DNA from 3 places in the Photobacterium panuliri genome. Region 3 is predicted to be linked to each of the others. Evidence: predicted binding sites of a transcription regulator. Region 3 holds the regulator's gene; each other region holds the start of a gene.
What was found. The regulator CRP, encoded in region 3, controls carbon source genes, mostly activating them, when cyclic AMP is high. The targets are predictions, from matches to a motif close to TGTGANNNNNNTCACA.

Region 1 (2,207 bases), 660 kb from region 3:
TGCCGGTTCGGCAAGGCGGGCGGGTACTTCGTTGTCTTTGTGGCGCTCGCTGATCAGATCATGGATTTTTCCCAGTGACTGCAGGGCCTTCTTGCTGGCTTCTTTGAGTCCTTTGGCTTCTTCTTCCAACCATGCCGGTAATTCGCCGTGTTCGAAGCGGTAGATACCGTCTTGGTTGAACATGGCAGGATCGATTGCCCCAGCCATTTGCCGTAGCGCCGGGATCAGCACGGCAATGTTTTCGTTGAGGCTGGTCTGGAAGCGGCCTGACTTTTTGTAGTCAGCCACTTCGGCCAGCTTGCCGACGGATTGGTTGAGCTTTTCGAGCCAGTTGGCAGCCCCTTTCAGGCTGGCCGCCGCGGACGAAAAGTCACGGGCAACTTGAGGCAGGTGATGGGCCTCGTCGATGACGTAGATGGTTTTTTCGGGTTCAGGTAAGATGACCCCGCCGCCGAGCTCTAGGTCTGCCATCAGCAGGGCGTGGTTGGCAATAATGACATCGGCTTTTTCGAGGTGTTCACGGGCCTTGGCGAACGGGCAATCACGATGTTTCGGCATACCAGCGTGGCAGCTGTGTTTATCGGCCACGATTTGGCCCCACACCCGGTCGGGGATAGCGGTTGGCCAGCTGTCGCGGTCACCGTCCCATTTCTGGCTTTCTTTGGCCTTCAGCATACGCCTTAAAAGTTCTAAATCAGACTTTTTAGGTTTTTCTTCCCATAACCCAACCTGCTGATTTTCCTCGTTGCTGCAGCTTGCTTCCAGTTTATGGTTGCAGCAATAACGTTGGCGGCCCTTTGCCAGAATAAAACTGAATTCTTTGGGATAGATACGATTGAACAACGGCAGGTCTTTGTTGATCAGCTGTTCTTGAAGGGCAACGGTTGCCGTAGAGATCAACACTTTTTTATTGTTGAAAACAGCATACGGGATGGCCCCAATCAAATAGGAAAGGGATTTGCCGATACCGGTGCCTGCCTCAGCCACCAACATTCGGTGTTTCGGATCGTACTCGCCCCCCAATGTCTTGGCTATTTCGGCGACCAGATAGTTCTGAGCCCGTCTGGGAATAAAGTTATCGAGCTGGTTGCTGAGGTTTTCGTAGCATTGCTTGATATCACGCTTTATCTGGTCTTGTAACATATCTGAAACATCATAAGGGCAAGGAGCGGCATTATAGCACGAACTTCTGAATGTGATGTCGGGCAGATTCTGGCATTTTTTTGCGCAAAAATGAGAAATAACTCACGAAATCATATTGAACTCTTTTTCATTGCTACTTACGGAGGCACTTTTCTACATAAGTTTGCTAATGCTCTAAAAGGTATTAGTAAAGTGGTTTTTTGCTCTGTTTTTGATTTCAGATGTAATATTTAATTCTGTTATTTCATGTTGTTAAAAAATATATTGAGTTACTCACTCCATTAAAACAGTGCTCAATTGATAAGCCGAGTGTGACCTAACTCATTGATTTGTAATTTTTTTGATGTTTTTTTATTTTCGGTTTAGATAATTTGACATGTAGAGGATTCTTCTGTCAGGATGAGCTCCACAAATTTCTGGCTTTTGGGATTATTTATTGATCTTTATGTTTATAAAGTATTGAAGGTAACCCGAAGTAACAAAGAAAAAGGAATTCTGGAAACAGGGATTCCAGTCTAAATAAGAAAAGGCAGTGGATATCATGAAAAAGACTCTTCTAGCACTATCTGTACTAGCAGCAGGTTCTGCACAAGCTGGCATCAACCTATACGATGCAAACGGCGTAACTGTTGACCTATCTGGTGCAGCAGAAGTTCAGTACCTACAACCAATTCAAGACAAGAACAGCGGCGATGATGCTGGTATTCACCTTGATGATGGTGATCTACAACTAAACACTACTATCGCTATCGCTGACGGCCTAAACGCTGTTGCTGGTATCGGTTTCAAGTTTGAAGATTCTGATGTAACTAGCGACAAGCTATTCGTTGGTCTAGGTGGTGATTTCGGTACTATGACTTTCGGTCGTCAGCTATACATCTCTGATGATATGGGTATCGGTAAAGACTACGAGCTAGGCTTCAGCCAGATCGACTTCGTTCAAACTGAAGGTAACGAAGCAATCAAATACGTATTCGACAACGGTCAGTTCTACTTCGGTTTGACTCACGATATCGATGCGGCTGCTGAAATTGCAAAAGACAATGCTTCTGACTTCCTAAACG
Region 2 (2,207 bases), 1.5 Mb from region 3:
CGTAAATCCATTGATGGCTTAAGCCGCCACATAGGTTAGCGGAATATCTGGGTTTAGCGCTTCAAGGGTGGCCTGAGTGTTGGACAGGTGGCTGATTGTGCTATCTGCTTTTTCAACCAGTGCTGCTTCTTCAAGTTCTGACAGGGCATAGCCAGCCATGTTCATGTTGATCAATGCAACTTGTAGTGGAGGCAGGCTAGGGTTGAATGCCGCGTTCTCGGCATACATACCAGCGAAGATACGGCCGTCTTTCGCTTTAACGGCCACGCCGCTGAAGTTCTTGGTATATGGAGCATGGGCACGGTTAGCTGCACTGCAGGCTTCCTGTACCAACGATTCGGTCGCTTCGGTGGTCATACCGTGATTAACCTGAGTCATCAGTGCATCGCTAATGTTTAGATCCGCAGGGCCAAAAGATTCAGGTAGGTATTCTTGTAGTGTTTTTGCCGCACGTTCAGGCAACTGCACAATTAGCTCTTTCGCTGTTGTCAATTCGTTCATGAACTGACGGCAGTGACCGCATGGGCTGTAGTTGATGGTGATATCACGGATGCCTGTTTCACCTTTTACCCAAGCGTGGCTGATAGCAGATTGCTCGGCATGGACGGAATGAGAGAGGCAGGTACCAACAAATTCCATGTTAGCACCGAAATACAATGTACCAGAATGGCCGCGAGCAATTGCACCAACAAAGAAGTTTGAAATAGGTGCAACAGAATAGGCTGCGGCAAGAGGAAGTAGGGCAACACGAAGTTCACTGTCTGTCATTTGTGTTTTGGCCATTAGTTGCTCGAACACGTCAGAACTTAGGGTTGCATCAAAATTATCGGCTGTCACAACGGGTTTAAGTGCTGCTGCCAAATCTACAGGTAAAGCGCCTAAAGCATCCATTACTTTAGTGTGCATGAGTGAATACTCCGTCTTGTGTATGGAGAAACATTGTAGGCTGCTTGCTAAGAATCTTGTGTGATCTACATCACACAAATATCCTTGTTGTTGCAGTCATTACACTTATGGGAGTCGGGTCACACAACAAATAAAAACCTAGCTTAATAAAATCAGTACATTAGGTTTGTATTCGATTACCTGCACATTTGGCAACATTCATAGACCAAGGGTTAGCCAAACAGATACATGATCACGGGCAATAGTAAAGGGGCCAGAATAGAAGTGATAACCCCACAGATAACCAGAGCCAGAGAACTAAATGCACCTTCTTGGAAATCTTCTTCGGCTGCCTTGGCTGTACCGAGTGCGTGAGAGACCGTTCCCATGGTTAATCCTTTGGCAATGGGTGCCTCAATACGTAATAGCCTAAATAGAGGATAGCCTAATACCGCGCCGAATAACCCGGCAATAATCACCATGATAGCTGCCACAGAAGGAACGCCGCCCACTTGCTCCGCAACGGCCATTGCAATCGGTGTAGTGACCGATTTTGGCAAAATAGAGGCGGTAAGCTGGCTGTCTGCCCTCATCATTACGGCAATACCGGCCCCAGTGACCATCGACAAGATGCTGCCGATCAGGCAAACCGAAAAAATGACCTTCCACTTTTGTCGAATTTGGCTGAGTTGTTCGTAAAGCGGGAATGCCAAGGCAACCACTGCTGGTTCGAGCAGGGCATTGATCCATTTGTTTTGTTCAAAATAGGTTTCGTAAGGTACTTTTAACCATATCAACAGGGGAATGATTACCAAAAGGCTAATCAACAAAGGGTTGACGATAGGGTTCTGTAACCGCTGTGCAATGTAGCGGGCTGTATAGAAGACAACCAGCGTTGTAACGAGCCAGATCATTGCTTTTCCTTATAGTGGGTTGCGATACCCAATGCGGCAAATACCACCAAGCTGCTGCCAAGGGTGCTTAAGAGGATGATCAGGGTATTGGCCTGAAGCAAATCGAGATAGTTCATCAGTCCGACTCCGACAGGTACGAACAGCAACGCCATATGGCGGATCAATAAGTGACAGCCGGGCATTGCCCAATTTGCAGGGAGCAATCCCATAGAGAGGATAGTGAACAAGATCAGCATGCCGATGATACTGCCGGGGATCGCAAGACCAGTGAGGAACTGAATGCCTTTCCCTGCCATGAGGCATGCAAAGATGATGAGGAAAGAACGTAGGTAAGCCATAAACCCTTCATGATTAGCGTAGGATTGATTTATCATACAAAATAAATGTGATCAAAACCACACTTTATTG
Region 3 (2,207 bases):
CCCCTTCCCCTAGCATCAGGCAAACCGAGCAGTACTTCTCCAGCGAATTGGCAACCGTCTCGGCCACGATGGCACTGTCGAGCCCCACACCGGTAACCACAAAGTGCAAGTTCACCGTGGTGAACAGGCGGGGTGCCTGATCGCGCCGGACCGAGCTGATCTGCGCCTCGCACGCCGTGATTTTCTGACCGGCTGACTTCAGGCCGTCCACCACATCCACTGAACTGCAACCTCCGGCAGCCATCAATACCAGTTCCATCGGACTCGGGGCTTTTTCGCCACCATTACCGTCCATTACCACGCTATGGCCCGAATTTGACTGGCCTAAAAAGGTCATATTCTCGACCCATTTCACTCGCGATTGCATCGTGTTCTCCTTACTACAAACAGGGGGTTTTGGCACTATCTGGCAACTGTGTGATCATGTGCACACTTATGACTAGAAAATGGCCATTTCCGATAGATCAATATCAAGAAATACGCGCCGAAAAAAGATAAACTCTGAGCTAATTATTCAAGTTGACTTGCAGCCCGGCAGGTGACTGAATATCCTAAACGACGAACAAGAGGCCCAGCCTTGAATTATAGGGACGTCGTTGTTGGGCATTAAACGCAGAGGAAGTTAGTAATATGGTTCCAGGTAAACCTCAAACAGATCCAACTCTAGAGTGGTTTCTTTCCCATTGTCACATTCATAAATACCCTTCAAAGAGTACTTTGATCCATGCTGGCGAGAAAGCAGAAACCCTCTACTACATTGTAAAAGGTTCTGTTGCCGTCCTGATCAAGGATGAAGAAGGCAAAGAAATGATCCTGTCTTACCTAAACCAGGGCGACTTTATCGGTGAACTTGGTCTGTTCGAGGAAGGCCAGGAGCGTACCGCTTGGGTACGTGCGAAGACTCCGTGCGAAGTTGCTGAAATTTCATTCAAGAAATTCCGCCAGCTAATCCAAGTAAATCCGGATATCCTGATGCGCCTGTCTGCTCAGATGGCTCGTCGCCTGCAGGTAACCAGCCAGAAAGTTGGCGACCTTGCCTTCTTGGATGTAACCGGCCGTATCGCACAAACCTTGCTGAACCTTGCCAAGCAACCGGATGCAATGACGCACCCAGACGGCATGCAGATCAAGATCACTCGTCAGGAAATCGGCCAAATCGTTGGCTGCTCGCGTGAAACCGTTGGCCGCATCCTCAAGATGCTGGAAGAGCAGAACCTGATTTCTGCCCACGGCAAGACTATCGTTGTCTACGGTACACGCTGATAGCCACCATAATTGAAAAAAGCCGCACTAGCGGCTTTTTTTATGGCTGCAAATAAAAAATCGCTATAGCGAATAAGTTTGCAATAATTTTCACTATTTTTTCACTTGAATCCTGCCCAACAAGTGCTACATTGCGCATATGGAATTTGCGCTTATACAACATTGACCGGAGATTAAGATATGGATATCGAGCGTTTCTCCCCGCACCATACCACTTTTAGCCCTGCCGTGATTGCCCCGCTACCGACAACCGTCGAATTGACCGGCTTTAGCGGCAGCAGACACTACCTAGAACAACAAGAGCCGCCACGCCATAGCAGCCACGGCTATGATCTGCCTCCCCTCGATAACATCAGCCACTGAACAACGCGGACAATCACGGTGATCTATTGGTGAGTACTCTCGAAAATTTTGTCGGCAGATGCCTCGACAAAACCAGAGAACAGCTCACCATCCTCATCAGGATAACGCTTGGCAAATTCGTAAAAGCCTCCGGGGATAGCATAGGTTCCATCACTGAACCCAACCACGACCCGGTCGGCCATCGTGGACGATTGTTCAAGCATCACCTTGGCACTGCCCTTTACATCCCCGCCAGCCTCGTTAATCACAAAGCCATTGTGACGTAGCAGGTGATTGACCTCCCGTACCTCAGTGAACTGCTCGAGATGGTTGAGGCTCACCGTGAAATGGTTGGCGCCAAAGCCATGGGCAGCCAGCCAACCGCCATACTCACTCTCTGCCAGCAGCAACTCATAAGTGGCAAAGTCCAGCTCCCACTGCCGTCCGCCATATAGGAAGGCCGGATCACGCAAGGACGTCTCCGGCATCTGGGCCACCAGCTCTCGTACCGTCTGCTGGAACAACGAGCTGAACTGCCCCACCATCAGCTCGCTGATAAACACCTTGGGAGCCAGCGGGTTGGGATGCTCGAAATGCTCGGC

Region 1: a site for CRP is predicted at 1,235-1,250, ahead of dinG (ATP-dependent DNA helicase DinG). Genes of this name have one in related genera too.
Region 2: a site for CRP is predicted at 966-981, ahead of cdd (cytidine deaminase). Genes of this name have one in related genera too.

The regions. Positions count from the first base shown of each region.
Region 1 is NZ_CP197192.1:2,994,460-2,996,666, reverse strand. It holds gene dinG (ATP-dependent DNA helicase DinG) at 1-1,143, opposite strand, end outside; gene ACSF8X_RS13605 (porin) at 1,685-2,207, shown strand, end outside.
Region 2 is NZ_CP197192.1:2,189,356-2,191,562, reverse strand. It holds gene cdd (cytidine deaminase) at 19-906, opposite strand; gene ACSF8X_RS10145 (CidB/LrgB family autolysis modulator) at 1,119-1,796, opposite strand; gene ACSF8X_RS10140 (CidA/LrgA family protein) at 1,796-2,137, opposite strand.
Region 3 is NZ_CP197192.1:136,520-138,726, forward strand. It holds gene ACSF8X_RS00740 (OsmC family protein) at 1-367, opposite strand, end outside; gene crp (cAMP-activated global transcriptional regulator CRP) at 631-1,263, shown strand; gene ACSF8X_RS00750 (hypothetical protein) at 1,444-1,626, shown strand; gene ACSF8X_RS00755 (DUF1338 domain-containing protein) at 1,650-2,207, opposite strand, start outside.